Regions from separate parts of the Mesorhizobium sp. M6A.T.Ce.TU.016.01.1.1 genome, predicted to be linked through region 1. Evidence: riboswitches for the same ligand, from Rfam matches in the RefSeq annotation. Region 1 holds a riboswitch; the other holds the start of a gene.
What was found. A riboswitch is a leader RNA that binds a small molecule or an ion and turns the genes downstream of it on or off. The one in region 1 is predicted to bind S-adenosylmethionine.

Region 1 (15,375 bases):
CATGCCGAGAACCCGCGCGAGACGCTGAACGAAATCTGGCGGGTGCTGTCGCCCGCCGGCCGCGTCGTTATCGTCGTGCCAAACCGGCGCGGTGTCTGGGCCCGTTTCGAGCATACGCCGTTCGGCAGCGGCAGGCCTTTCTCGCGCGGCCAACTCACCGAATTGCTGCGCGAAGCAAACTTCACGCCCGCCGCCTGGTCCGATGCCCTGTTCTTCCCGCCATCGCGGCGACGCTTCATGATGCAGCTCCACAACGTGCTGGAGCGCGCCGGCCGCAGGCTCTGGCCGATCTTTTCCGGCGTCATCGTGGTCGAGGCGCAGAAGCGGCTCTATCAGGGCGTGCCGGTCGTCCAGCGCGCCTCTCGCCGCGTCTTCGTGCCGGTTTTCTCCCCACATGGCGCCACAAGGCTCGGCCGGATATCGCGGGCCGGGAACGGATCATTGCCGGTCCGTCGATGACGTTTTCGTGATCGGAATCGCGCTTTTTCTCGCCTATCTGTCGAGGACGGGTTCGCTACCCGATTGAGTCGACTTGTTCACCGGTTTCAGCACCGCTTTTCGAATCCAAGGACTTCACCAATGGCTGATCATCCGGATTTCGAGGCCAAAGCCAGGCCGATTGCCGCGTCGATCGAGGCCAGCAGCCTGCGCGACCAACTGGCGACGATCAAGCTGGCGCTGGGTACCTCGCCGATCCGCAAACAACTGCTCTGGGCCAGCATCGGCATAGTCGCCGTCATTGTGGCAACCTCGATCGGGCAGGTCCTGCTCAATCGCTGGAACGAGCCCTTCTACGACGCGCTGGCGCGGCGCGACATGCAGGGTTTTCTGCACCAGCTTATGATCTTTGCCGCCATTGCCGGCGGGCTTGTGGTACTCAATGTCGGCCAGACCTGGCTCGACCAGATGATCCGGCTGAAGCTGCGCGAGGCGTTGACCCTCGACCTGATCGGCGAATGGATGCGGCCGGCGCGCGCCTTCCGGCTTGCCAACGCCGGCGCCATTGGGGTCAACCCCGACCAGCGGCTGCAGCAGGATGCCGGGCATCTCTCCGATCTTTCTACCGGTCTCGGCATAGGGCTATTGCAGTCATTCATTCTGCTTGTTTCCTTCGTCGGCGTCTTATGGTCGCTGTCTTCGGGCTTCGTTTTCCATATCGGCGGCTATTCGCTGGCCATTCCGGGCTACATGGTGTGGGCCGCGATCCTCTATGCCGGCACCGCCTCCTGGCTGAGCTGGCTGGTCGGACGGCCGCTCATCCGCTTCAACAGCGACCGCTATACGCGTGAAGCGGAGCTGCGCTCCTCGGTGGTCCGCGTCAACGAGAATGTCGATGCCATAGCGCTTGCGCACGGCGAGGCCGACGCGAGACGACGGCTGGAGTTCGACCTCGGCACGGTGCTGGGCGCGATGCGGCGCATCTATAGCGCCCAGATCAATCTTTCCTGGGTGACCGACACCTATGGCTGGATCACTGTCGTCGCGCCGATCCTCGTCGCCTCGCCGGTCTATTTCGCCGGCGATATCAGCTTCGGCGGGCTGATGATGGCTGTCGGCGCCTTCAACCAGGTGCATTCCTCGTTGCGCTGGTTCATCAACAATATCGGCGGTATCGCCGATTGGCGCGCCACGCTGATGCGCGTCGCCGATTTCCGCATCGCGCTTGTTGAAACGGATGTGCTGCACGACGCCGAAGAGCGCATCACGATCGGCGAAAACCCGAATGGCAGGCTGACATTCGAGAACCTCGAGATTGCGTCGCGGGATGGATGTACGAAGCTCGCCGAGGCCCATGTCGAAATCCGCGCCGGCGAGCGCGTCATGATCACCGGAGATCCGCGCGCCGGCAAGACGCTGTTCTTTCGCGCCATTGCCGGTCTGTGGCCGTGGGGAAGCGGGCGGATCGGCATGCCGGCCGGAGAAGTGCCCGCCTTCGTTCCCCGCAAGCCCTATTTCCCGCTCGGCACACTGCGCGAGGTGCTCGACCACGCCAATGCCGGGGTAAGCGATGCCGAGATATCGGCGGTGCTTGCCGAGGTCGGTCTCGAGCGTCTGTCGTCCTCGCTCGACCGCTCCGCGCGCTGGGAGCGTGAATTGAGCGATGACGAGCAGCGCCTGCTTGCCTTTGCCCGGCTGGTCCTGCGGCAGCCGAAATGGGTGATCATCGACGAGGCTTTGGACACGTTCGACGGCGCGACGCTGAGGCGGGTGCTGTCGATGCTGGAGGCGCGCCTTGCCGACGCCGCGATCCTCAATATCGGCCGTGGCCAGCATAACAGTGAATTCTTTCCGCGCTCATTGGCGATCATGAAAGACGTCGGCCGACCAGCTCTCAAGCCAGTCCGTGTCAGGGCCGGCGCGATCGAGCCACCCCCGGCCGTCGCCGCGGCCTACCAAGAGACATAGCCGGCTATGCGCAGCCAAGCTTTATTTCGCCGTGATCGCAGCGAAAGATTGCCGGTATCGTTCGGAAGTCTGCGGCGTTGAACCCACGCTTGACGCGCTTAAAGCGCGTCCCGTTGAAGAGATTCATGCGACACGCTTTAAGTCTTTGTTTCTACGCATGTCGTTACCCCAGAACCGCTGCGCACTTTTGGGCGGCATGCATTAGCCTGCTTGCCTGCCTTGCCTGCGCTCAGGCAGCACCACTGGCCGCGCCTGCCGATACCATTGCCGTGGACGTCGAACTGGTGCTGGCGGTCGACATTTCGCACTCGATGGACGAAAGGGAATTCGCTCTGCAGCGCGCCGGCTATGTCGAGGCGCTGCGCCACCCCGATTTCATCAAGGCGGTCCGCTCGGGTGTGAAGGGTCGCATCGCGCTCGCCTATTTCGAATGGGCAGGCACCGTCCGCGACGATGCGCTCATTGCCTGGCAGGTCATCGACAATGCCGAGAGCGCCAACGCTTTCGCCGACAAGATCGAGGCCCGCCCGTTCAGGAGTTTTCGCGGCACCTCGATTTCCGGCGCGCTTGCCTTCGGCGCGAAGCTTCTCGGTGGAACCGCTTTCGACGCGACACGCAGGGTCATCGACATCTCAGGCGATGGCCCCAACAACATCGGCATGCCCGTCACCACGACACGCGACGCCGCGGTGGCAAACGGCATCGTCATCAACGGCCTGCCGATCCTGATCAACCCGTCGCCCAGCTTCAGCCATCTCGACCAATACTATGCCGAGTGCGTTACCGGCGGGCCTGGCTCTTTCGTGCTGCCGGTCTATGCCGCTTCCGAATTCGTGACCGCCATACGCCGCAAGTTGGTCCTAGAGGTCAGCGGTGTTGCCGACCCTTGGGCCGATCCCAAGGCCGATCACGGGACGATCCGGATCGACGCGGCGACACCGGTCGACTGTTTGCAAGGCGAGCGCGGCCGGCGGCTTTTCTCCGATCCGTATTTTCCAGAACTTAACCGATGAGCCTCTGGTTGGCTCTGGAGCAATTCCAGGAGAAGTGCGGAGCGGTTTTCCGTCCGGAATTGCGCAAAAACAAATACTTAGAGCGGTTCGGCGTTTCCGTGAAACGATGAAGTGCTCTAGGCCGGCCGCGCGCCATATTTGGTGCGGAACTCATCGTAGAGATCACGACGCCAGCGCCGGCCGCCGACGTAGCCGCGCAACAGTTGCGGCAGCGAGTAGCCGAGCGCTTTCGACGACCGGTTGGCCAGATAGCCGGCAAATGCCTGCGAAATCCTGCCCTTAATCGTATCGGCGATGATCTGCCGTGCGATCATGTAAGGCGGAATGTCGGGATAACGGTCGATGATGTAGGGATGTTTGCAGATCAGGTTTGCGTAGGCTTCGACATAGCCGTCGCGTTGTCGTGAAATCGAATTCTCCGAATTGTACTTTTTCCAGTCGACCTCTTCGGACAGTTGCGCGCCACTGCGCCCGGCGAAGCGCAACAGCAACTCGCGATCCTGCATCCGTGCGATGTCGCTGTCGTAGCCGCCGATCGCCAGCAAGGCCTCGCGCCGGGCGGTGATCGCCGACCCGGCTATGAAGATCGTCTGCGCGACCAACGCCCTTTCCAGCGTGTTCCGTGTCAGGAACGCGCCGCGGTTGATGCATTTGCTGCTGCGGTCGCCCTTCAGGGACACGAACGAACTGATGAGCACTTCAAGCGTCGGATTCTCCTCGAACCACGCCAGTGTCCGCTCCAGCCGGTTCGGCAAGTAGACGTCGTCGGAATCCAGGAATGTCACCACAGGCGCCCGCGCCCGTTCGATGCCGGCATTGCGGGCGGCGTTGGCGCCTCGCCATTTCGCGCCGACATAGATAAGGCGAGGGTCGCGGATGGCAGCCAGCGCCGCCTCCGTGCCATCGGTCGAGCCGTCGTCGACGACAATGTGCTCGAAGCGGGTAAGATTCTGCGCAAGCACGCTCTCCACGGCGCGCAAGACCGTGCTACGCCGATTGTGGGTCGGCGTGATCACCGTGATGAGTGGAGCAGGGTCCATCTCGGGCATGTCGCCTCAGCTACGCCCCGCGTTCCACAGCCATCGAATGGATTGGATGTTCGTTTCCATGCCCGCCCCCAGGATTGCGTTCGATTCGACGCTACAAAAAAGAAGCGATCATGTCATCACAAGTTATTGCGGCGGAACTCGTCGGGCATTGGCGAATTCTTGATGCCACGCTAGAGCCGTTTGGTGGCCGCTTCCTAATCCATTCAAAGAAACGACCGAAACCACGAACGCAGCAGCGCCTAACTATGTCCGACATAATCAGGCACGACTTCGATTTCATCGCCAATGAGACCCGCAGCGAAACTGAGTTGGCCCCAAAACGCCAAGCTGTAGAATGCCAGACCGACAATCAGGGAAAATGGAATTTGCCAAAGCGGCATGCCTGTCTGGCGGGCATGGCCAGTTACGCGTCGCATTGTGCGCCACGACATGGTGAACCATCGGCTGAACGATTTCACAATCCGCTGCGTGCGGCTGGGCGACTTCAGCTCCACAAACTTCCGGTCGGCATCGCGGCCTGTTACCAACGCGCGCCAGAAAAAGAACCGCCAACCACGTGGCGAGTAATGATAGACGCGTGCGTTGACGTTCAGAATCTTGTGGCCTGCACGTCGAAGCTCATGCGTCAGCAGAGTGCAAGAAACCTTGAATCCATTGTGTTTCGCAAAGGGATGGCTGACAATCCAGTCGCGCCGAAAGGCACTGTTATTGGCGTTGATCGCTCGCTTGTTAGCAAATCGTGCATCTGCCTCAGGCATAGGGAAAAACCAAAGCAGCGCGAACGTCCTGGAAAAGAAATCATCGTACGAAAGATATGTATATCCGTTCACGCAAATAATTTCAGGATCTTGAAACGGGTCAAGCAGAGTTGGGAGCCAGCCCGATTCTGCCACGGTATCCGAGTCGATGAAGATGACGATATCTCCATTGGTTGACAGGATGCCGTTGTTCTTGAGGTCGTAATATCGACCGCCTGGGCAAGCGGTGAAGATCAGGTCGGCAACCCGTTCCAACTGCGGCGCTTCAATTGTGATACTGCTACGCAGCGAGGCGGCGTCCTCATCTCGCCCGCCGTGGGAGATGACAACCTGCGGTCTTGCAAGACCAGCTGAGGAAACCACGGCGATTTCTCGAGCCAAGGCAGTCAGCCCAACGCCGATCTCGTCCCAGTCGATCGACTTGGCGTTATCCATTTCCACAACGAGTGAATAGGTTGGCTGTCCTTCAACCATCTTTGCACCGAAAATTTACCAGAGGCCAAGCGACTATAGTCGTCGCGGCCCGCGAAGATACTGGTTCCGGTTAGTTATGCAAAGGCACGCCTACTGATCAAGAAACACCGCAGTCCTCGGAGCGACCTGAGTTCTTGTCCATGTCTTAGCCCGTCGGTAAATCGGCTTGCAAACAGCCTTCGGCACTTCAACCGTCAGGGGCCGACGAAGGGGCGAACAACAGCTATCGCTTCAGCAAGAATACCGCTTGCTGGCCAAAGAAATTCCAGAACCACCATGGCATCGAGAGTCCGATTTTCTGACCATTGGCGTCGAGCGCCGTTGCCTTTTCCACCGTTGCGCCGAGCTCATCGCAGAGATTGACGAAGTCTCGGATGGTGCAGAAATGGATGTTGGGGGTGTCGTACCAGGAGTATGGCAGGTCCTTGGTCACCGGCATCCGCCCGTCGAGGAACAGCGAAAGGCGCACCCGCCAGTGGCCGAAATTGGGGAAGGAGACGATGGCGTGCTTGCCGATCCTGAGCAATTCGTCGAGCACCAGCTTCGGGTTGCGGGTTGCCTGCAAGGTCTGCGACAGGACGACGAAATCAAAACCCTTGTCTGGATAGAATTTGAGGTCCTTGTCGGCGTCGCCCTGGATGACGGACAGGCCGCGCGCCACGCATTCGTTGACGCCGCGTTGCGACAGTTCCATCCCGCGGCCGTCGACCTGCTTCGTCGCCTGCAGCAATTCGAGCAGCAGACCATCACCGGAGCCGACGTCTAGCACCCGCGCCTGCGCCGGGATGAGACCGGCGACGACTTCGAGGTCGACGCGCTGGGCGTGGTTGACACTCATGATCGTGCCTTTTGGTTAGCGCATGATCCTGATCCGAAAAGTCTGCAACTTTTCGGGGTCATGCGCGAATGCCTGGCGCATGATGCCGGTCCGGAAGGGCTGCAATTTTCAGGGATCATGCGCTGAGCCCCCTGGCGCGGGCCGCCGAGGCGATGAAGCCGTTGATGGCGGCAAACAGCTCCGGCTCGTCGAGCAGGAAGGCGTCGTGGCCGCGATCGGTCTCGATCTCGACGAAGGACACCGAGGCGCCGGCGGCGTTCAGCGCGTGAACGACCGAGCGGCTCTCCTCAGTCGGGAACAGCCAGTCGCTGGTGAAGGAGACCAGGCAGAAGCGGGTCTTGGTGCCGGCAAAGGCGTCGGCGAGCCGGCCGCCGTGGTCGGCGGCGAGGTCGAAATAGTCCATCGCCCGGGTCATGTAGAGATAGGAGTTGGCGTCGAAGCGGTCGACGAAGGTCATGCCCTGATGGCGCAGATAGCTCTCGATCTGGAAGTCGGCGTCGAAACCGAAGGTGAGCGCTTCACGATCCTGCAGGTTGCGGCCGAATTTCCGGTGCAGGGCGGCCTCCGACAGATAGGTGATGTGAGCGGCCATGCGCGCCACAGCCAGTCCCTTTTCCGGGCGCTTGCCCTGTTCGAAATATTTGCCGCCATGCCACTCCGGGTCGGCCATCACCGCCTGGCGGCCGACCTCGTGGAAGGCGATGTTCTGCGAGGAATGGCGCGCGCCGGTGGCGATCGGCAGTGCCGAGAAAACGCGCTCCGGGTAGCTCGACGCCCATTGCAGCACCTGCATGCCGCCCATCGAGCCGCCGAGCACCGAGAACAGTTTTTCGATGCCGAAATGGTCGACCAGCATCAACTGCGCCCGCACCATGTCGCGGATGGTGATGATCGGCAGGTCGAGCCCGTAGGGCTTGCCGGTGGCGGGATTGGTCGAGGCGGGGCCGGTGGAGCCGAGGCAGCCGCCGATGACGTTTGAGCAGATGACGAAGAAGCGGCTGGTGTCGATGATCTTGCCGGGGCCGATCAGCACCTCCCACCAGCCCGGCTTGCTGGTCACCGGATTGGTGCTGGCGACATGCTGGTCGCCGGTCAGCGCATGGCAGACGAGGATGGCGTTGGAGCGGGCGTCGTTGAGCGTGCCGTAGGTCTTGTAGGCAATCTGGAACGGTGACAGCAGCGTGCCGGCGTCGAGCTTGAGCGGCTTGTCGGCACCGAAACGCAACACCGGGCTCGACGGCTCGTCGGCCTCGTTGTTGGTTCTTTTAGTGCGTAGCGCGACCATCGCATCCTCTTACATCAACCCATCGCGCTTTTCCGAAAATCGATACCGATTTTCGGGTCGATGCGATTGTCCGGCCGGCTACGGACAACAAAAAAACCGGCATCGCCTTCGCAAAGCCGGTTACAGGATGCAAACGGCCCTTTAGCGAGTTGTTTAACGTGGCTGCAAGCCGACCGGCCAAATCACCACGGGATTTCGCCTTTCTTCTAGGACCGGCGCGGCCCGGCGTCAACGGCCAGTCGCTCACCCAATGCCAGTCGTTCACCCATGATAGCCGCCTCTCGACATTCCAGGCCACGGCTTGTATTTCCGCTGCGGCTTCCCCAGGCGGAAGCGTTCTCGACGGATTTTTGCAATATGAACCAGGCATCGGATCAGGCACGTCCAACGCCCCGCGCGGGGATCATGGACATCGAAGCCTATGTGCCGGGCAAAAGCACGGCGCCGGCCGGCGTTGCCAAGGTCCATAAATTGTCGTCGAACGAGAACCCGCTCGGCCCCTCGCCGAAGGCGATAGAAGCCGCGCGTGACGTCGCGGCCAAACTCGACATATATCCCGATGGCACCGCCAGGCGCCTGCGGGAGGCGATCGCCGAGGTGCATGGCCTCAACCCTGCGAACATCGTCTGTTCCAACGGTTCCGATGAGATTCTGGGCCTGCTTGCGCAGACCTACCTCGCGCCCGGCGATGAAGCTGTCATCACCGAACACGCCTTCATGGTCTACAAGATCTACATCCAGTCGGCAGGTGCTGTCCCGGTGTCGGTCCAGGAAACCAATGAGCGCGCCGACGTCGATGCGATCCTCGCTGCGGTGACGCCGCGCACCAGGATCATCTTCCTCGCCAATCCCAACAACCCGACCGGCACCTATTTGCCGTTCCAGGAGGTGCGCCGCCTGCATGCCGGCCTGCCTCGAAACGTGCTTCTGGTGCTGGATGGCGCCTATGCCGAATATGTCCGCCGCAACGACTATGAAGCCGGCGTCGAACTGGTGGCTGGCGCGGAAAACGTGGTCATGACCCGCACCTTCTCAAAGCTCGGCCTCGGCGGCGCGCGGATTGGCTGGATGTACGCGCCGATGCATATCATCGACGCGATCAACCGCGTGCGGGGTCCCTTCAACGTCAACGCGACGGCGATCGAGGCCGGCATTGCAGCGATCCGCGATCGTGCCCATGTCGAGCGCAGCGTGGCGCATAACGAGACCTGGCTGTCATGGGTGAGCGAGGAATTGACCAAGCTCGGGCTACGGGTGACGCCGAGCGTCGGCAATTTCGTCCTCATCCATTTTCCCGAGGACAAAAAACATTCGGCGGCAGCTGCGGACGATTACCTCTCCGCGCGCGGCTACATTTTGCGGCGCGTCTCCGGCTACGGCTTCCCGAATGCACTGCGCATGAGCATCGGCACCGAAGAGGCCAATCGCGGCGTTGTCGCCGCACTCACGACATTTCTGAAAAGCTGAAACCCCCGAAAAGCTGAAACAATGACATCACCGATGTTCGAAAAGATCGCGCTGGTCGGCATCGGCCTGATCGGCTCGTCGCTGGCCCGCGTCATCCACCGCGAAGGTCTGGCCCGCCACGTCGCCATCTCGACACGCAGCGAAACGACGCTGGCGCGGGCAAGCGAACTCGGCCTCGGCTCCTCCTACACGATGGACGCGAAAGAGGCGGTCCGCGATGCCGACCTGGTTATCGTTTCGGTGCCGGTCGGCTCTTCGGGCGAGGTCGCCGAGGAAATCGCACCGGCGCTAAAGCAGGGCGCCATCCTCACCGATGTCGGCTCGACCAAGGCATCGGTCATTGCGCAGATGCAACCGCATGTGCCTGATGGCGTGCATTTCATCCCCGGCCATCCGTTGGCCGGCACTGAAAAATCGGGCCCGGACGCCGGCTTTGCCGAACTGTTCGAAAACCGCTGGTGCATCTTCACGCCGTTGCCCGGCACGGATCCCGAGGCGCTGGAAAGACTCTCGGAATTCTGGCGCCGCTGCGGCTCCAACATCGACACGATGGATCCCCAGCATCACGACATGACACTGGCCATCGTCTCGCATCTGCCGCACATCATCGCCTACAACATCGTCGGCACTGCCGACGACCTGGAGTCGGTGACGAAATCCGAGGTCATCAAATATTCAGCCTCCGGCTTTCGCGACTTCACGCGCCTTGCCGCTTCCGACCCGACCATGTGGCGGGATGTCTGCCTGCACAACAAGGATGCCATCCTCGAAATGCTGGCGCGGTTCTCGGAAGATCTGGCCTCGCTGCAGCGGGCGATCCGCTGGGGCGACGGCGAAAAGCTGTTCGACCTGTTCACCCGCACCCGCGCCGTGCGCCGCTCGATCATCGAGGCCGGCCAGGACATCGACGTACCGGACTTTGGCCGGCAGGCAGTCGAGCATCCCGCAAAGCAGTAGCCTGTCTCGACCGCCAGGCCGTTAGTCCGCCGGCCAGTGAGCCGCCATCATGGCCAGCGTCTCGGCTCTGTCCGGCGCGCCCAGCCTGCCGCCGAAGCGCTGGCATTTGAGCGCGGCGGCGGCGCTGGCAAACCGCAACGTCCGTTCGATCGGCATGGCCTCCGCCAGGGCGACGGCAAAGGCGCCGTGAAACACGTCGCCGGCGGCAAGCGTATCCACCGCCTTGATCCTTGGCGCCGCGACATGGCGCACGGACCCTACCGAGCGGTCGAACCACCAGCTTCCCGCAGCGCCGCCCGTCACCGCGACAAATGCATCGGTGCGTCTGGCCAGCGCTTCACAGGCCCTTTGCGGGCTTTGCTCATCGCCGCAGAGGATGAACGCTGCCGGCTCCGACGCGACGACGTGCGAGGCCAGCGGGAACAGACGTTCCAGCACGTCCCGTGGCGCGGTGTCGGCGTCCAGTATGGCCGGACGGCCGATTGCGCGCGCTGCCGCCAGGACCACAGCTGCAGCGCCCGGCCAGCGCACGTCGACCAGGACGGCGTCGAATGCGGTGAGGTCCTGGGTGGGGAGCGCCTCGGGGTCGGCCTGGGCGAGCTTGTCGTAGAATGGAACGATGATGCGCTCGCCATGTGTGTCGACCAAGATGGCCGATAGCGCCGACCGCGCGCCGCTGACGCGCCGGACAAAGCTGCAATCGACGCCCTCGGCCTCGATCCCGGCGACCAGCTGATCGCCGACGGAGTCGTCCCCCGCGCTCGCCCACAGCGATACGTCCGCGCCGAGGCGGCTCGCGGCGCAGGCCGCGCTCGAAGCCATGCCCGAGGCGATCTGGACGCCGTCGGACGCGATGAACTTGCCCTGACGCGTCGGAAGCGTGTCGACGCGAAGGATCGTATCGAGCGTCAGCGCGCCAACACTCAGGAGCTTCACCGGGCTGTTCATTTATCTTCCTGTTTGACCGTGATCTTTTCCGAACTGGAGGATTCGCAATCATGGGTCTAATCGACCGGTTTGATCCTGCCCAGCGGGATAAAACCGAGCGAGGCCTTGCCCTTGACGATCTTGAGCGGCATCGACGGTTCGTTGCCAAGCAGCGCCAGCCCGGCAAAGCCGGTTTTGATCTGGCTCTTCTGCTCGGGAATGGCCTTGCCGAGGATGGCCGCCACGGCCTTCGGGTCACTAAGCCTGATCATCAGGTCGGCGTCGATCAGCCCATCGGCATCGACCGAAACCGGTCCGGAGACGGTGACGCGCGCGGTCCCCGACGATAGATCGAGCTTGCCTATATCGACCGCCTGGCCGCGCAAGCTCTTTGGCTGCGTCTTGATCAGAGCCACGCCGTTCTTCAGTGTCACGTCGCCGCTGCCGTCGAGCGGCGGCAACACGCGGCCACCGATCGCCCCTGGATCGATTTCGAGATCGGTAAAACTCCCGGCATAGTCGATGTCCTGGCCGTTCGGACGCAATTGTCCGGCCGCCGTCCCGGCGCTGAACAGCTCGACCGGGTCTGTGCCATCCGCCGGATCGGTCTGGCCGGACAGGCCCTCTGCCTCCAGTGAAACGCCCCGGGGCAGCGGCCAGGACAATTTCAGGTTCGCTCGCAGATTATCCCAGTCGATCCACAGCGGCGTCATCCCCGGGGCTGAGGTCCTGAGCGGTCCGCGCAAGTCGGCGCTAGGCGACAGGATTTGGGTGATGTGCGTAACCGCGTTGAGACTGCCGAGCGAGGCGGCGACGTTCCTAGTGTCGTCCTGATAAGCCAGACTATCGCAGGAAATGGCGAAGCTCGAGGGATAGCCGCTGACCGTGAGATTGGCGCAGTCCGCCTCGATGCCATTGCCGTTGAGCTCGGTGACTGCTTTGGCGGCTTCGCTCTTGACCTTGTCTGCCAGGTAGAACCAGCCGGCGCTGTAGAGGCCGAACAGCACGACGATGAAAGCGCCAAGCCAGAAGAGGCGGCGGCGAAAATTCGGCGGGCGCTCGTCACTTGACGTCATGCTGCGGCTCTCGTTAACGCGTGTTGCAGAGGGGACTGTCGTTTCCGGCAACATCGGGTAGACGGAGACGGATTTTAAAAACACCGATTCCAGTGCGGTGCTGCAACCAGGCTTGGCGATATGGGCGATTTTTGGGTTTTTGGCTACGGCTCGCTGATCTGGCGGCCGGGATTTGCGCATGTCGAGACGCGGCGCGCGCGTCTTCACGGCTATCGGCGGTCGCTGTGCGTCTACTCCTTCGTGCATCGCGGCACGCGCGAACGGCCCGGGTTGGTGCTCGGCCTCGACCGTGGCGGCTCCTGCATCGGGCTGGCTTTCCGCGTCCCCGGCGATCTGCGCAACGAGGTCATCACCTATCTGCGCGAGCGCGAGCTGGTCACCAATGTCTATCTCGAGCGCACACTTAGCATTCGCCTCGACAATGACGGTATGAACGTGGGCGATACGAACGGGGGCGAGATTGTCCCGGCGGTCGCCTATGTTGTCGACCGCACCCACGAGCAATATGCCGGCGCGCTCGATGCGGCGGATGCCGCGACCGTCGTTCGCGGCGCCGTCGGCCAGTCAGGAAAGAACGAGGACTACGTGTCCAGCACGCTGGAGCACCTCGAGGCGCTGGGGATCCGCGACCACTGGCTGGAAGAGGTGGCGAAACGGATCGGGTCGTGATCGCTTTCGCTGTTGACCATGATCTTTTCCGAAAACCGGTTCCTACTTTTTCGCTGACCTTCGGTTCGGGTGATGGTCCGGGCTACATCCTGAAAATCTGTTTTCCGAGATCGGCGCGGTCCAGGCTGTTTGTCACGGCGAGCTTGAACTCCGACAGCGGATGGATGCCGCCGACATGGACATGGAAATCGGGTTGGCCGAAGGTATCGACAATCTCGTGCAACACTGGCCGGTCGGCTTCGACAGGCGGCGAAAAGAAGTAGCGGTAGATATTTGCCCTGATCTCGACGCCGCTCAGCAGCACGTCGAAATTGTGCAGTTCGAAACGCTCGGCGCTCATGCCGCCATTGATGACCATCTGCCCGCCCATCGCGAGGGCGCGGATCAATTCGCCACTGACGGGTCCGCCGACATTATCGATGATCCCGTTCAGCCCCGCGCCGGCCGTGATTTCCATGACCGTCTCTCTGATGCCGGCCTCCAGGTCCGAAAGATCGAGGATGGCCGCGGCACCAAGCCGCTTCAGGTCGAGCCTGTCGTGAGAGCGTCGCACGAGCGCGATCACCTTGATGCCGCGCCGTTGGGCAAACTGCATCACCATCGTCGAAACCGATGAATAGCCGGCCGTGACGGCCAGCCACTGTCCAGGCTGCACGCGGGAGTCCGCCAAGAGGTCCCAGGCGGTGATGGGATTCACCATCTGCCCGGCGCGTTCGAGCGGATAGTCGGCGGGTAGCGGGATCAGCCATTCGGCCGGAACGGCCGCATATTCGGCCCAGCTGTCGTAGTAGCTGAACGCGACAAGCGTGCCCGGTTTCAAAGCGACGTTCGCGCCAACGGCCTCGACAATGCCGGCGCCATGGTTTCCGGCCACCTGCCGGGGGAAATGCGGCTTCTTCGGTTCGGGGTAGAGGTTCTGGATGAACAGGAAGTCGCCAGGGTTGACCGAGGCGGAGACCATCCTGACCAGCACCTCGCCGTCGCCAATTCGCGGCATGGGCACGTCGCCGAGATAGAGCACGTCCCGCGGCGAGCCGATTGCGTCGAATACAATTGCTTTCATGTTGGTCTCCAGTAACGGGCGATCTGGGGCAAGCAGCCTGGACGTCACCAGATTGCAGCACCGGTGTTTGCATCGGTGTCGCGGAACCTAAGGTGGCTGGCAAAAATCGGAATTGGCAGATTTGACAATCTATATGCTAAACTTGCCATAGCTGTTCAAAGGAGGCATCTTGGACAACCGCCCCCTCCATGCCGTGATCTGGCTGCCGTCGACCTTCTATTCGGCCGTCGCCGCGACACTTGTCGAAATGTTCGAGCTGGTGAACACCATTCGCGGCGCGCCGGCGATTTCCTTCGAATTCGTGGCGCGGCAGGCTGACGCCACGACGACGCCTGGGATCTCCTTTCACACCAGACGCAAACCCTCGCAGCGCATGGACCTGCTGATCCTGCTGGCCATGCCCGGCATGCAAATCCCGGAGCTTGTTGCCGCGCTGGAGGAAGAGAGCCGCCACGCCGCACCGCTTATCGCAAGCGCGCAGCGCGACGGCGCCATCATCGCCGCGCATTGCGGGGCCGGTTACTTCCTGGCAGACGCCGGTCTTCTCGACCGAAAGCGCGCGACGATCTCCTGGTGGCTGAAGACGGATGCCCAGCGCCGCTTTCCAAAAGTGCGGTGGGACGCTTCACGTGTGCTGATCGGGGACGGACGGATCTACACTTGCGGCGGCGGCTTTTCAGGCCTGGAGCTCGGCAAGGCGATTCTGCGCGATCTTGGCTTCGCCAGGGAGGAGCGCCTGGTTCGCAAATTGCTGGTGCTGCCACCGTCGCGGCAGATCCAGACACCTTACGAGTTCCCGCTCGCCGATCTGCCGCCTACGCAAGAGGCGTTCCGCGACCGGCTCGAAGCCTTGTCCAGAAAACAGCTCGGAGCGCTCGACCTTGCGTTCCTTGGTGCGCAACTCGGTCTGTCGCCGCGAACGCTGGCGCGCCGGTTTTTCGATGAATTGCACACCACTCCCGGCCGATGGATTCAGGACCGGCGCCTTGAGGCCGCGAAAACACTTCTTGAAAGCACCAAGCTCGGCATTGCCGAAATATGTTACCAGGTCGGATACCGGGATACGGCGTCATTCAGCCGCCTTTTCAACCGCGTGGTCGGGTTGCCGCCTGGTGAATACCGGCGCCAAAGCCAGTAGACATCGGCTGGAACGTCGAGCGCGGCGGTCGCGCCTTTGTGAAGGCTGGCTGGTCGGAAAAGTTGGCCAGGCCTTTGACGTTGCCACGCCGCGACATAGGTTAAGCGAGGGCTTCTCGCCCCCATTCTTTCCATTCCCCACGGAGATCAGTCTTGCAGAAACGTCGTCTCGGTCAAACCGACCTGTCCATCGCGCCGCTGGTTCTGGGTGGCAACGTCTTCGGCTGGACCGCCGACGAGAAAACCTCTTTCGACC
Region 2 (15,375 bases), on a different contig from region 1:
TCCCGGCGCAGGCAGGCGAAGGCCTCGTCGGCGTGCTGATGCCCACCAAGACCTCGCAGCGCTGGATCAACGACGGCGACGCCGTCAAGTCCCAGCTCGAGGCTCTGGGCTACACTGTCGACCTGCAATATGCGCAGGACGACATCCCCAATCAGCTCAGCCAGCTGGAAAACGAAATCACCAAAGGCCCGAAGGCGCTGATCATCGCCTCGATCGACGGCACCACGATGTCGGACGCGCTGCAGAAGGCGGCCGATGCCGGCGTCGTCGTCGTCGCCTATGACCGCCTGATCAAGAAGACCGCGAATGTCGACTACTACACCACATTCGACAATTTCGGCGTCGGCGTCATCCAGGCCAAATCGCTGCTCAAGGGCCTCGGCTATCCCGAAAACAAGGGTCCGTTCAACGTCGAGCTGTTCGGCGGTTCGCCGGACGACAACAACGCCTTCTTCTTCTACAACGGCGCCATGTCGGTGCTGCAGCCGCTGATCGACGACAAGACCCTCGTCGTGAAGTCCGGCCAGATGGGCATGGACAAGGTCGGCACGCTGCGCTGGCTGGCAGCGACCGCCCAGGCCCGCATGGACAATCTGCTCTCCGCCAACTACTCGGATGGCAGCCGCGTCGATGGCGTGCTCTCGCCGTATGACGGCCTGTCGCGCGGCATCATCGCCTCGCTGCGCGCCGTTGGTTACGGCACGGCCGACCAGCCCTGGCCAATCGTCACCGGCCAGGACGCCGAGACCGCTTCGGTCAAGGCGATCATCGCCGGCGAGCAGTACTCGACCGTGTTCAAGGATACCCGCGAACTCGCCAAGGCGACGGTCGAGCTCGTCGACAAGGTGCTCTCGGGCGGCAAGCCGGAAGGCCTCGACACCACGACCTACAACAACGACGTCAAGGTCGTCCCCTCGATCCTGCTGACGCCGCATGAGGTCGACAAGTCGAACTACCAGGCCCTCGTGGTCGACTCCGGCTACATCAAGGCCGAAGAGCTGAAGTAACCGCAGTTGCAAAGTCTGGGGTCCTGCGCAACGCAGGGCCCCTTTTCGTTAACCAGCGAGGCCGGTATGTTTGCCGATCTCGGAGGAGCTTAATTCCTGATGACCTCGACGATTTTGGAGATGCGTGACATCACCAAGACGTTTCCCGGCGTCAAGGCGCTGTCGAATGTCAACCTCAGCGTTGAGGAAGGCGAGATCCATGCCGTGGTCGGCGAGAACGGCGCCGGCAAATCGACGCTGATGAAGGTGCTTTCGGGCGTGTACCCATCCGGCACCTATGACGGCGAAATCATCTATCGCGGCGATGAGTGCCATTTCAAAGGCATCCACGACAGCGAGCGCCGCGGCATCGTCATCATCCACCAAGAACTCGCGCTGGTGCCGATGCTGTCGATCGCCGAAAACATCTTTCTCGGCAACGAGCAGGCCAGATTCGGCATCATCGACTGGAACGCCAACGAGACGCGCACCGGCGCTCTGCTCAAGAAGGTAGGCCTCAAGGAAGACCCAAAGACGCTGATTACCAATATCGGCGTCGGCAAGCAGCAGCTGGTCGAGATCGCCAAGGCGCTCAGCAAGGAAGTGAAGCTGCTCATTCTCGACGAGCCGACGGCATCGCTCAGCGAAAAGGACAGCCAGGCGCTGCTCGATCTGCTCCTCGAATTCAAGCGGCAAGGCATCACCTCGATCCTGATCTCGCACAAGCTCAACGAGATCAATCGGGTCGCCGACAAGGTCACGATCATCCGCGACGGGCGCACCATCGAGACGCTGCCCAAGAAAGACATCTCGGAAGACCGCATCATCACCTCGATGGTCGGCCGTTCGCTGGACGACCGGTTCCCGCCGCGAGAGCCAGAGATTGGCGAGACCGTGCTCGAGGTGAAGAACTGGTCGGTCTATCACCCGATCCATGCCGAGCGGCAGGTGATCAAGGGCATCGATATCAACGTCCGCAAGGGCGAGGTGGTGGGTATCGCCGGGCTGATGGGTGCTGGACGCACCGAATTCGCGATGAGCCTGTTCGGCCGCTCCTATGGCCGCCGCATCACGGGCGAAGTGCTGCTCAAGGGCAAGCCCATCGATGTCTCCTCTGTCAGCAAGGCGGTGGAACATGGCATTGCTTACGTCACCGAGGATCGCAAGACCTACGGTCTCAACCTAATCGATCATATCAAGCACAACATCACGCTGGCCAATCTTCCCGGCGTGTCGCGCCATAGCGTGATCGACGATATGCGCGAGCTTGCGGTAGCCAACGACTACAAGGCCAAGACCAACATCCGCTCGTCCAGCGTCTATCAGATGACCGGCAACCTGTCGGGCGGCAATCAACAGAAGGTGGTGCTGTCGAAGTGGCTGTTCGCCAATCCGGAAGTGCTGATCCTCGACGAGCCGACGCGCGGCATCGACGTTGGCGCCAAGTATGAAATCTATACGATCATCGCGCGTCTCGCCTCGGAGGGTAAGGCGATCATCGTCATCTCGTCGGAAATGCCCGAACTGCTCGGCATCACCGACCGCATCTATGTCATGAACGAAGGGCGTATCGTCGGCGAAATGGCGGCGAGCGATGCCAGCCAGGAAAAGATCATGCGCGCCATCGTTCGCGGAGAAGGAAAAGCATCATGAGCACCGAAAGCGCTCCCGTGCCGAAAAGCGGCGTCGCCGAAGATGTGCAGCAGGGGCCGCGCGTTGCCGTCTCGGCGCTGGTCACCAACCTGCGCGAATACGGCCTGATCCTGGCGCTGATCCTCATCATGGTGTTCTTCCAGTTCACGACGTCCGGAACGCTGTTCAAACCGGTGAACCTGAGTAACCTGGTGCAGCAGAACAGCTTCATCATCGTGATGGCGCTGGGCATGCTGCTGGTGATCGTCTCCGGCCATATCGATCTCAGCGTCGGCTCCGTCGCCGGTTTCATCGGCGCGCTGGCAGCGATGATGATGGTCATCTGGCCTCTCGGCCCTTTCAGCAATCCGCTGGTGGTGTCGATCATCTGCCTGATCGTCGGTGGCGCAATCGGCGCGGCACAAGGCTACTGGATTGCCTATCACCGAATACCAAGCTTCATCGTCACCCTGGCGGGGATGCTGATCTTCCGCGGCATCTGCCAGGCGCTGCTGGGTGGCGGGTCTTCCGTGGGGCCGCTTCCGGTCGGCTTCAAGGCGCTAAGTTCCGGCTTCATTCCGGACGTGATCGGCTCGTTGACGCTGATCCCGCCGGTCGTGAACGCCGCTGGCAAGACCATCGTCGGCAGCGGGCTGACGCTGCACATGACGACGATCGTGATCGGCCTCGTCGCTGTGCTCGCCTATGCCTATCTCGGGCTCAGGGCGCGGCGCAGCCGAGAGCGGCATGGCTATGAAGCCGAACCCTTCCCGCTGTTTGTCGTCAAGACACTGGTGATCAGCGCCCTGACGCTGTTCCTGGTCTACCAATTCGCCACCTACAGAGGTCTGCCAATCGTTCTCGTGGTGATGGGCGTGCTGATCGCGCTGTTCGTCTTCGTCACCAAACGCATGACGGTCGGCCGTCGTATCTACGCAATGGGCGGCAATGCCAAGGCGGCGCAGCTATCGGGTATCAAGACCGAGCGGCTGACCCTGATGGTGTTCATCAATATGGGCGTGCTCTCGGCGCTCGGCGGGCTGATCATTGCGGCGCGCCTTGGCCAGGCGGTGCCGGCGGCGGGCCTCGGCAGCGAGCTCGACGTGATCGCCGCCGTGTTCATCGGCGGCGCTTCGGCGATGGGCGGCGTCGGCCAGGTTATTGGCGCGGTGGTCGGCGGCTTCATCATGGGCGTGATGAACAACGGCATGTCGATCATGGGCGTCAATGTCGATTGGCAACAGGTGGTGAAAGGCCTGGTGCTGCTCGGCGCCGTGGTCTTCGACGTCTACAACAAGAACAAGGCTTGAGCCGGGAGAAACCTGGCCGGACGAGGAAACCATACGGGTCACATCGCGGCTGCCGGCAAGAGGCCGGTGCGAAGAAGTCTCCTGAGAGACCAGGCCAGCGAGCGCAATCCGGACGAAGAATTTCACCCGTGGCACGGATTGGTCCCGAGCCGCGCAGGTCAGGGTTTGCCAGATGGGCGGCCGGGCCAAGACAATAGAGAGGGCACATCATGCTGATTTCCCAGATCCTCGACGACGCGGAGACCATCCGCGTTGTTGCCCGCAACGGCGGCAAGACCAGGATCATCAACGGCGCCCGCAGCGTCTATTCGCTGGCGATGGAGGCCGCGCGCACCGGCACCGGGCTCGCCGCCCTCATCGAGCGCAAGGGGTTCGGTGAAGCGGTCGACCTCGATGCCGCCTACAAGAAGGGACGGCTGTTGTCGCCGATCAACCATCCGGATCCGGCGCATCTTCATCTCACCGGCACCGGGCTGACGCATCTCGGCTCCGCCGCGACCCGCGATGCCATGCACAAGAAGCTCAGCACCGGCGGCGAAGAGCAGCTCACCGATTCCATGAAGATGTTCCGCATGGGGTTGGAGGGCGGCAAGCCGACCAACGGCCAGACGGGCGTGCAGCCGGAATGGTTCTACAAGGGCAACGGCACCATGGCGGTGGCGCCCGGTGCGGCACTTCTGTCGCCCGCCTTCGCCCAGGATGCCGGCGAGGAGCCGGAAATCGCCGGCATTTATGTCATCGGCGACGACGGTGCCCCGTTCCGCGTCGGCTTCACGCTGTCAAACGAGTTTTCCGACCACGTCACCGAGCGTGTGAACTATCTTTTCCTCGCGCATTCCAAGCTGCGCAACGCCTCGTTCGGGCCGGAGATCCTGATCGGCGACCTGCCGTCCGACATCAGGGGTTCCTCACGCATTGTCCGCGACGGCAAGCTGCTGTGGGAAAAGCCGTTCCTGTCAGGCGAGGCGAACATGTCGCACACCATCGCCAACCTCGAACATCACCACTTCAAATATTCGGCTTTCCGCCAGCCGGGCGACGTTCATGTGCACATGTTCGGCACCGCGACGCTGTCCTTCGCCGACGGCGTCAGGACCGAGGCCGGCGACGTGTTCGAGATCGAGGCCAAGGATTTTGGCCTGCCGCTGCGCAACCCGCTTGAAATCGAGCAGCCGGTGAAGGTGTCGGTGAAGGCGCTGTAGCGGGATCTCCCCCCTTGAGGGGGAGATGTCGCCGAAGGCGACAGAGGGGGTCGTCTCGCGTAGAGCGCCAGCCCCCTGCGTCTGCGATAAAGAGCCGAGCCCGGCCGGACCGACCCCCTCTGGCCTGCCGGCCATCTCCCCCTCAAGGGGGGAGATTGGCAGTTCCTACCTCAGTAAATATCGAAGTCGAAATATTTGGCCTGGATCTTCTTGTAGGTGCCGTCGGCGACGATTGCATCGATCGCGGCGTTGAGCTTTTCGCGCAACGCATTGTCTTCCTGGCGCACGGCGATGCCCGCTTCCGTCTCAGTGCCCTTGACGTCGCCGACCATCTTGCAGCAGCCGTCGCTCGACTTCTTCATCCAGTCCATCAGCACGAACTTGTCTGAAAGGACGGCATCGAGGCGGCCGTTCATCAGGTCGGTAACCGCCTCCTCCTGGGTCGGATAGAGCTTCGCCTCGGCACCGGCCTTGCCATAGACATCCTGGGCATAGTCGGCCTGGGTGGTCGAAGCCTGGGCGCCGACCGTCTTGCCGGCGAGTGCGGCGGGTTCGGTCGAGGCAATATCGCTGTCTTTCAAGGCCACCAGCGAAAGCGGCGTCGTATAGTATTTGTTGGTGAAGGAGACCTGCTTCTTGCGCTCTTCGGTGATGCTCATGGACGCGACGATGGCGTCGAACTTTCTGGCCTGGAGCGCCGGAATCATGCCGTCCCAGTCCTGCGTGACAAGTTCGCATTCGACCTTCATCTGAGCGCAAAGCGCCTCGGCGATGTCGATATCGAAGCCGACGAGCTTGCCATCCGCGGTGATGGTGTTGAACGGCGGATAGGCGCCTTCGGTGGCGATCTTCAATTTTTCCTGTGCTTGCGCCGAAAAGGACCCGGCTGATATCACCAGCATGGCGGCTGTTGCTGCCGATGCGATCCATCTTGAAATCTGCATTTTTTTGTTCCCTTGGTTCAGAGCCACCCTGACGGCTGGGCACAGCCAAGCACGACGCGCAGGGTTCAGGCAAGCGCGGTCTGATCGTGATAGGCGATCAGCGCGCGGCGCGGAAATGCTTGGACAGTTTCAGGCCCTGTGCCTGATAGTTCGAGCCGAGATCTGTGCCGTAGAGCGACTGCGGCCGCTTCAGCATGTGCTCGTAGACCAGCCGTCCGACGATCTGACCGTGGTCGAGGATGAACGGCACTTCGTGGCTGCGCACTTCGAGCACCGCCCTGCTGCCGGTGCCGCCGGCCGCCGAATGGCCAAAGCCCGGATCGAAGAAACCGGCATAGTGGACACGGAATTCGCCGACCAGCGGATCGAAGGGCGTCATCTCGGCGGCGTAGAGCGGCGGCACATGCACCGCCTCCTGGCTGACGAGGATATAGAATTCGTCCGGATCGAGCACCAATTCGCCGGCACCGCTCTTGTAGAGCGGCTCCCAGAAGTCGACAACATCCTGTGCGGCGCGCTTGTCGACATCGACCAGGCCGGTGTGGTGCTTGCCGCGGTAACCGACCAGGCCATCCTTATCGCCATCGAGATCGATCGACAGCGCGATGCCGCCGCCGGAAATGTTCGGTGGCTCGGTGGCGACGAGCGTCTCGGCGCGGTGCAAGTCGTTGAGCTCGCTTTCAGACAAAAGCGCATTGCCGGTGCGGAACCTGATCTGCGACAGCCGCGAGCCGGTGCGGACGACGATCGGAAAGGTGCGCGGGCTGACTTCCAGATAGAGCGGGCCGTTGTAACCGGCAGCGATCTTGTCGAACTCGTGGCCGCGATCGGTCATCACGCGGGTGAAGATGTCGAGCCGTCCGGTCGAGCTCTTCGGGTTGGCCGAGGCCGAAATGTTTGCCGGAAGCGCCAGGCTCTCCAGCAGCGGCACGATATAGACGCAGCCCGTCTCCAGCACCGCGCCGTCGGCGAGATTGATTTCGTGCAGCTTCAGGCGGTCGAGTTTTTCGTCGACCCTATGGTTCGGGCCGGGCAGGAAGGAGGCGCGCACCCGCCAGGCCTTGTCGCCAAGCCTGAGGTCGAGACTGGCCGGCTGTATCTGGTCGGCATCGAGCGCGCGTAGCGACGTCAGCGCGCCCGACTGGAACAGCGCGGAAATATCCTGATCGGGAAGAATGCCTGTCTGCCGCAAAGTCTGGCTCCGCTCGAAGGCCGGGCAACGTATCGTTTGCCGCAGGTTCTTGCCGCGGAACCTGCTGGTACAAACCTCTTAATCATGCCGGCAATTGACGCAAGCGCGGCGCGGGTCTAAAGGGTCGTTATCCCGTGGTGATTTGGCCGGTCGGCTTGCAGCCACGTTAAACAAGTCGCTAAAGGACCGTCGGGCCGCAAGGCCGTATGGACCGGTTGCGACTTTCGCGACCGGTTTTTTTGTGTCTGGAACAAAAGTGATGACAAGCAAGAAGCGCAACTGGAAACCTCAGACAGCACTCGTGCATAGCGGGACCTTGCGTTCCGGCTTCGGCGAGACCTCCGAGGCGATGTACCTCACCCAGGGCTATGTCTACGACACCGCGCAGGCGGCGGAAGCGCGCTTCAAGGGCGAGGAACCGGGCTTCATCTATTCGCGCTATGCCAACCCGACGGTCGACATGTTCGAGAAGCGCATGTGCGCACTGGAAGGTGCCGAAGATGCACGCGCCACAGCATCCGGCATGGCGGCGGTCACCGCAGCACTTTTGTGCAGCGCCAAGGCCGGCGATCATATCGTGGCGGCGCGCGCGCTGTTTGGCTCCTGCCGCTGGGTGGTCGAGACGCTGGCGCCGAAATACGGCATCGAGGCGACGCTGGTCGACGGCACCGAAATCGCCAATTGGGAAAAGGCGGTCAGGCCGAACACCAAGCTGTTCTTTCTTGAAAGCCCAACCAATCCGACGCTGGAAGTCGTCGACATCGCAGCCGTTGCCTCGCTTGCCAATTCGATCGGCGCGCGGCTGATCGTCGACAATGTCTTTGCCACGCCGTTGCAGCAGAAGCCCTTGCAGCTCGGCGCCCATATCGTCGTCTATTCGGCGACCAAGCACATCGACGGCCAGGGCCGCTGCCTCGGCGGCGTCATCCTGTCGGACAAGAAGTGGATCGATGAGAACCTGCACGACTATTTCCGCCACACCGGTCCGAGCCTGTCGCCCTTCAACGCCTGGACGCTGCTGAAGGGCCTGGAAACGCTGCCGTTGCGCGTGCGCCAGCAGACGGAAAGTGCCGGCCGGATCGCAGATTTCCTTGCCGAGCGATCAGAGATTGCCCGTGTCATCTATCCGGGCCGCACCGACCACCCGCAGGCGGCGATCGTCAAAAAGCAGATGTCGGGCGGCTCGACGCTGATCTGCCTCGACGTCAAGGGCGGCAAGCAGGCGGCCTTCGCCTTCCAGAACGCGCTCGATATCGTGCTGATCTCCAACAATCTCGGCGACGCCAAGAGCCTGATCACTCACCCGGCGACGACGACGCACAAGAATCTGAGCGACGAGGCGCGCGCCGAACTCGGCATCGGGCCAGGCACGCTCAGGCTGTCTGTCGGCCTGGAGGACGCCGACGACCTGCTCGAAGACATCGAGCAGGCATTGAAAGCCGCCAGATAGGGATACGCACTGGAGCGGCTTTGCTCGCATCGTCAAAAGCAGGCGCTGTCAGGCGCCCGACGGGGTCTCTTCCAATTCCGCAGCGGCGCTGGTGTGGATGGTCATCGTGTTGCCGCGCCAGTCGACGGCACCGCTGAGCCAGCCTCGCGCCCAAATGGCGGGAAGCATCACGTCCCGCGCAACCATCGCCGGGATCATGCGCAGCGACAGGTGCCAGTCCTTAGCCGAGGCGAGAGCGCATTCCGGCAAATACGCGACTACCAGCACGGCGATGGCGGTTGCCGACAGGCTGAAGCCGGCGCTGGCCGCCGCAATCAGCGCAAGCGCCAGCGGCATCGCCGCGCCGATCAGTATCTCGGGCGCGAAGAACAGGGGGAAGGTGACGCGGCGCAGGCGTGCCCAGCGGGCCTGGCGCGACCAGATTTCGCCGAGAGTTCGCAAACCGAGCGGCTGCTCAAAGGGCGAGGCGACGAGATTGACGCGCAGTCCGAGCCCGTTGACCAGCTTGGTCGCGGCGGCGTCCTCGGCGATCTCGGCGGCAAGCGCACGGATGCCGCCATTGGCGTCGAGCATGGGCTTGTCCCACAACATGCTCTTGCCCTGGGCAAAACCGAGGCCGATCGCCTCGCCGGCATATTGCCAGCGCGCCTGTAGCGTGTTGAGGAATGCGCATTCGACCTCCGCCCAGAACCCGTCCGGCCGCGAGCCGATCGGCGTCGAGCAGACAAGGCCGGTGTCGGGCCGCCACGTCGCCATCAGATGCTGGACATAGTCCCTTGGCATCAGGACGTTGGAATCGGCAAGGATGACCCAGCGGTGGCGCGCGGCCTCCCAGCCCTTCACACAATTGTTGAGTTTCGGATTGCCGCTGATGCGGTCGTCGCCGACGAGCAGCCGGGCCGGCACGGCCGGAAAGCGGGCGATCGCATCGGTGATCGGCCTGACCACCGGGTCGTCGGCATGGGCGACGCAGAAGATGAGCTCATAGCGCGGCCAGTCGAGCGAGAAGACGCGCTCGAGCGTTTCCTCGGCAAACGGCTCGACGCCGCGCGACGGCACGACGATCGACACCGCAGGCGCCTTGCCGGCTGGCGGCGCGATCCTGCCAGGCCGCTTCAGCTTCAACGAAGCGAGCAGGATGCTGGCGAGATTGACAAGGAGCAGAGCTGTGGAAAGCAAGGCGGCTGTGACTGTCAGTTCCATCGATATCTGGTCACTCCAGAAAAACCGGCCGCATGGAAGCCGTTTTCAACAGTTCGACAGAATGCTGAGTCGCCCGGCCCTGCACACCATCATTGTCATGTGTCACTTAAATGACATTGTTCTTCGGCAGCTGCGCTCAAAGGAGTCGGACAACGCCAGAAAGCACCCGGTTGACCAAACCACGGAGAGCGTCGAAAGTTCCGTCTACATATTGTGGAGTAGTCTATGTACAGCGCCGTTACGCGCAACATCGAAGTACAGGTCAGGCCGTTCTATCTGGAGGATCGCTCCGATCCGTCGGAGAACCGCTATGTCTGGGGCTACCAGGTTACCATCGACAATCAGTCGGATGAATTCGTGCAGCTTCTGTCACGCTACTGGCACATCACCGACGGCACCGGCCGGGTCGAGGAAGTGCGCGGCGCCGGTGTTGTCGGCGACCAGCCCGAACTCAACCCCGGCGACAGTTATCAATATACATCCGGCTGCCCGCTCTCGACGCCGTCCGGCATCATGGTCGGCCACTACACGATGCGCAACAAGCGGGGCGAGACGTTTGATATCGCCATCCCCGCCTTTTCGCTCGACTTGCCGGGCACACGGCGGACGGTGAACTGAGAGAGAAAGCATCGGCCGTTCGCGCCGCCCCTCATCCGCCTGCCGGCACCCTCTCCCCGTAAAGGACGGGGAGAAGGGACAAGCTCCAGCGCCCCCTCTCCCCGTCCTTATGGGGAGAGGGTGAGGGGCAGCGCCAACGCTATCCACTTTACTGTGCCGAGCCGAACTCCGCCGGATCGAAGTCATATTGCTTCGAGCAGAATTCGCAGGCGACGTGAATGCCGCCATCCTCGGTGCTGTCCCTGATCTCGTCGGCGGAGAAGCCTTCGAGGATGCCGCGGATCTTCTCCTTGGAACATGAGCACTGGTCGGCGACCGGCACGCCGCCGAAGACATGGACGCCGTGCTCGTGGAACAGCCGGTAAAGCAAGCGCTCGGCGCCGATCGTCGGATCGATCAACTCCGTCGGCTCGATCGTTCCAAGCAACGCCAGCAGTTCCTGCCAGGAATTGTCGGCCGGATCGTGGATCTCCTCACGCGGATCGCCGTCGCCGCCCGGAAGGTCGGGCACGCGCATGCGTTCGGGCGATTGCGGCAGGAATTGCGCCAGAATGCCACCGGCACGCCATTGCTCGCGGGCACCGCCAACGCCGGGCGTCAACAGCTTGGCCACCGAGAGCCTGAGATCGGTCGGGATCTGCTCCGACTGACGGAAATAGGTGCGCGCGGCCTCCTCCAGCGTCTCGCCGTCGAGCTGGACGATGCCCTGATAGCGTTGCGTGTGGGCGCCCTGGTCGATGGTCAGGGCCAGGACACCGCTGCCGAGCAGCGTCTGCTGCGAGGTCTCGCCGGCAGACGTCAGCGCTTCCAGCCGGTCGGCATCAAAGCGCGCATAGGCGCGCAGAGCCTGCGGCGTGGAAAAATCCGCAACCAGCATGTCGACCGGCCCGTCGGTGCGGGTCTGCAGGATGAACTTGCCCTCGAATTTGAGCGAGGTGCCGAGCAGCACCGTCAGCACGCAGGCTTCCGCCAGCAGGCGGGCGACCGGCTCGGGATAGTCATGACGGCTGAGGATCGCGTCGAGCATCGGCCCGAGCTGGACGGTGCGGCCACGCACGTCGAGCGGGCCGACCTCGAAGGGCACGACATGATCGTCGCCGGCATAGCCGAACTCGCCGAGTTTGGGTTGATGTTCAGCCAATTGATGAGTTTCCAACATAACAAAGCTCCGGGGCGCGGCCATGCCGCCCTCCGGGGCGCATGCGTCGAAACGCGCTCGATTTGCGTGATGCGCCTGAGATAGGCACCACACATTGCCGGATCAAGGTGGGCCGGATCAAGGTGGGCCGGATCAAGGTGGGCCGGATCAAGGTGGGCCGGATCAAGGTGGCCCGGATCAAGGTGGCCCGGATCAAGCGCCGAGGCACCAGGCCAGAACCGCCTTCTGGGCGTGGAGCCGGTTCTCGGCCTCGTCGAACACCACCGAATGCGGCCCGTCGATGACCTCGTCGGTGACCTCCTCGCCGCGATGCGCCGGCAGGCAGTGCATGAACAATGCGTCGGGCTTTGCCTTCGCCATCAGCGCCGCGTTGACCTGATAGGGTGAGAAGACATTGTGGCCGCGGGCACGGTGCTCCTGGCCCATCGACACCCAGCAGTCGGTGACGACGCAGTCGGCCTCGTGGACCGCCTCCTCGGGCGAGCGGGTGAAATTCAACTTGCCGCCATGCGCCGTCGACCAGTCGACATGCTTCTGCGCCGGCTCGCTGCCTTCCGGCACGGCAACGTTGAGGTTGAAGCGGAACCGCGCCGAGGCTTCCAGAAGCGAATGCAGCACGTTGTTGCCGTCTCCGGTCCACGCGATGGTCTTGCCGGCGACCGGACCGCGATGTTCCTCGAAGGTCATGATGTCGGCCATCAGCTGGCAGGGATGGGTATCGTCGGTCAGCCCGTTGATGACGGGAACGGTGGCGTTCTCGGTCAGCTCCAGCAGCCGGTCATGCGATGTGGTGCGGATCATGATCGCATCGACATAGCGCGACAGCACCTTGGCCGTGTCGGCGATGGTTTCGGAGCGGCCGAGCTGCATCTCGGTGCCGGTCAGCATGATGGTCTCGCCGCCGAGCTGGCGCATGCCGACGTCGAAGGAGACGCGCGTGCGCGTCGACGGCTTGTCGAAGATCATCGCCAGCACCTTGCCTTCGAGCGGTTTCGTCCGCTCGCCGGCCTTGAGCCTTGCCTTTCGCACGACGGCATCGTCCAGCATGAAGCGCAGATCGCCCTCAGAAACGGCGGAAAGATCGGTGAAATGGCGAAGGCTCATTTGGGGTCTTTCGACTGTTACTTCGCGGCAGCCGCGGCGATGGCGTCGGCCAGGCCCCGGGCGCCGGCGCGGATGCGGTCGAGCGCCTCGTGGATCTCGGCATCGGTGACGGTGAGCGGCGGCAGCAGGCGAAGGACGTTGTCGCCGGCCGGAACCGCCAGCAGATGCTGGTCGCGCAACGCCATGTTCACCTTGGTGTTGGGTGCGGCGCATTTCAAGCCGAGCATCAGGCCGGTGCCTCTGATGTCTTCGATGATATCAGGAAATTCGTCGGCGACACTCGCCAGCCCCTGCTTCAGCAGCAACGCCTTGCGCTGGACATCCTCCAGGAAGCCGTCTTCCAGCACCACGTCGAGCACGGCGTTGCCGACCGCCATCGCCAGCGGGTTGCCGCCGAAAGTGGTGCCGTGCACGCCGGCCGTCATGCCGACGGCCGCCTCGTCGGTGGCGAGGCAGGCGCCCATCGGGAAGCCGCCGCCGATGCCCTTGGCGACCGCCATGATGTCGGGCGTGACGCCAGCCCATTCATGCGCGAACAGCTTACCGGTGCGGCCGATGCCGCACTGGACCTCGTCGAAGATCAGGAGCAGGCCATGCTGCTCGCAGAGCTGCCTCAGCCGTTTCAGCGACTGCGTCGGCACCGGGCGGATGCCACCCTCGCCCTGCACCGGCTCGATCAGGATCGCGGCGGTCTCTGATGTGATCGCCTTTTCGGCGGCGTCGATGTCGTCGAAGCCGACCTGGTCGAAGCCTTCGACCTTGGGTCCGAAACCTTCCAAGTATTTATACTGGCCGCCGGCGGCGATGGTCGCCAGCGTGCGGCCATGAAAGGCGCCTTCGAAGGTGATGATGCGAAAGCGCTCGGGATGGCCCTTGACGAAGTGGTAGCGCCGAGCCGTCTTGATGGCGCATTCCAGCGCCTCGGCGCCGGAATTGGTGAAGAACACCTTGTCGGCGAAGGTGGCGTCGGCCAACCGCTCGCCCAGACGGCTCTGCCCCGGAATCTCGTAGAGGTTGGAGACATGCCAGACCTTAGCCGCCTGCTCGGTGAGTGCCGAGACCAGATGCGGATGGCTGTGCCCAAGCGAATTCACGGCGACGCCGCCGCCAAAATCGAGATATCGCTCGCCCTTGTCGGTGACCAGCCAAGTGCCTTCCCCATGGTCGAAGGCCAGGGGTGCGCGGGTAAAGGTCTCGAAAAGCGCCGAACCGCTCATTATATGCGTCTCCGGTACCGGAAAATCAAAAAAGCCGCCAAAGCGGCGGCCTTTGCGGCTTATCGTGTTTTTCGGCCATGAAGTCAACGAAAACGTCGCGCAATGACGCGCGGCAAGCCCTCCAGCGAGGCGCCGGCTCATAAGCGACCGGGCAAGTTGGGGAAAACCGAAAAAACCGATTCGTGTTGGCCCTCGGACTCTTGTCACCGAGTCAGCGCATAAGGTAATTGTAGTCGAGAAATAACTAGATTTCGTGCGGCGGACCTAATCACCCGATATATGTGGTGTCTGCCCGGCGAAAGCCGGATCGTGGAAGGATTCCGATCGCCGCACATTTCAGCAGGAGCGCGGTCTCATGAATTGGACTGACGAGCGGGTCGAACTTCTTAGAAAATTGTGGTCGGAGGGACTGAGCGCCAGCCAGATCGCCGCACAGCTCGGGGGTGTCAGCCGCAATGCTGTCATCGGCAAGGTGCATCGGCTGAAACTGTCGGGCCGCGGACGCTCGACCGCCACGCCGGCACGCCAGAAGAAGAGCGTGCAGGGATCAACCGTCCAGAAATCGGTGTCGCGGGCGGCAAGCACAGCGCGGCATATCACCACGTCGATCGGCGCGACCGCGCTGCAGGCGCAATTCGACGCCGTACCGATGACGCGTCATTACGTCCGTCCGGTCGAGAACGTCGTTGTGCCGATCTCGCGGCATCTGCAACTCGTCGAGTTGACCGAGCGGACATGCAAATGGCCGAATGGCGATCCGCTTTCGGAAGAATTCCATTTCTGCGGCAACGACGCGGCCGAAACCGGACCCTATTGCAAGTATCACTCCCGCATAGCGTTCCAGCCGGCCTCGGAGCGGCGCCGCAGTCGCTGAGCGAATAGCGAATAGCGAATAGAAACGGATTGAGCCTCCGCGAGGAAGCAGCTTCATTTTCACCTATTCGCTACTCGCTATTTCCTATTCGCTCTCTTTCACAGCCAGCCGCTCTTGCGGAAGCGCCAGTAGAGAACCGAGCAGACCAAAACAATCGCTCCCAGCACGATCGGATAGCCATATTCCATCCTCAGTTCCGGCATGTCGTTGAAATTCATGCCGTAGATGCCGGCGAGCGCCGTCGGCACCGCCAGGATGGCAGCCCATGAGGCAAGCTTCTTGGTGATCGCCGTTTCCTGGCTCTGACCAACCAGAAGGCTCGCCTCGAAGGCAAAGGCGAGAACCTCCCGCAAGCTGTCGATCTTCTCCTGGACGGTGCGGATGTGGTCCGTGACGTCGCGGAACAGCGGGTGCATGGCCGCATGGATCTGCGGCAGGTCGGCGCTGGTCAGCCGGCGGCAGACTTCCACCAGCGGCAGTGCCG

Region 2: it holds a riboswitch for S-adenosylmethionine, as region 1 does, so the genes downstream of both, EOC94_RS10840 (O-succinylhomoserine sulfhydrylase) here and EOC94_RS03070 (homoserine O-acetyltransferase) in region 1, are expected to answer to the same signal.

What each region holds. Positions count from the first base shown of each region.
Region 1 covers NZ_RZTJ01000001.1:595,861-611,235, forward strand. Annotated here, with positions in the region: gene EOC94_RS03040 (methyltransferase domain-containing protein) at 1-459, shown strand, start outside; gene EOC94_RS03045 (ABC transporter ATP-binding protein/permease) at 580-2,406, shown strand; gene EOC94_RS03050 (DUF1194 domain-containing protein) at 2,607-3,419, shown strand; gene EOC94_RS03055 (glycosyltransferase family 2 protein) at 3,536-4,468, opposite strand; gene EOC94_RS03060 (glycosyltransferase) at 4,708-5,700, opposite strand; gene metW (methionine biosynthesis protein MetW) at 5,924-6,538, opposite strand; gene EOC94_RS03070 (homoserine O-acetyltransferase) at 6,654-7,823, opposite strand; SAM riboswitch at 7,945-8,022, opposite strand; gene hisC (histidinol-phosphate transaminase) at 8,181-9,290, shown strand; gene EOC94_RS03080 (prephenate/arogenate dehydrogenase family protein) at 9,312-10,247, shown strand; gene EOC94_RS03085 (sugar kinase) at 10,269-11,195, opposite strand; gene EOC94_RS03090 (DUF2125 domain-containing protein) at 11,252-12,250, opposite strand; gene EOC94_RS03095 (gamma-glutamylcyclotransferase) at 12,371-12,919, shown strand; gene EOC94_RS03100 (zinc-binding dehydrogenase) at 13,002-13,982, opposite strand; gene EOC94_RS03105 (helix-turn-helix domain-containing protein) at 14,152-15,120, shown strand; gene EOC94_RS03110 (aldo/keto reductase) at 15,273-15,375, shown strand, end outside.
Region 2 covers NZ_RZTJ01000004.1:437,473-452,847, reverse strand. Annotated here, with positions in the region: gene chvE (multiple monosaccharide ABC transporter substrate-binding protein) at 1-1,007, shown strand, start outside; gene mmsA (multiple monosaccharide ABC transporter ATP-binding protein) at 1,107-2,639, shown strand; gene mmsB (multiple monosaccharide ABC transporter permease) at 2,636-3,928, shown strand; gene araD1 (AraD1 family protein) at 4,138-5,130, shown strand; gene EOC94_RS10850 (ABC transporter substrate-binding protein) at 5,301-6,074, opposite strand; gene EOC94_RS10845 (2'-deoxycytidine 5'-triphosphate deaminase) at 6,172-7,266, opposite strand; SAM riboswitch at 7,391-7,468, shown strand; gene EOC94_RS10840 (O-succinylhomoserine sulfhydrylase) at 7,526-8,716, shown strand; gene EOC94_RS10835 (ceramide glucosyltransferase) at 8,765-9,919, opposite strand; gene apaG (Co2+/Mg2+ efflux protein ApaG) at 10,145-10,537, shown strand; gene EOC94_RS10825 (Hsp33 family molecular chaperone) at 10,686-11,720, opposite strand; gene argF (ornithine carbamoyltransferase) at 11,889-12,800, opposite strand; gene EOC94_RS10815 (aspartate aminotransferase family protein) at 12,818-14,017, opposite strand; gene EOC94_RS10810 (GcrA family cell cycle regulator) at 14,373-14,891, shown strand; gene EOC94_RS10805 (magnesium and cobalt transport protein CorA) at 14,990-15,375, opposite strand, start outside.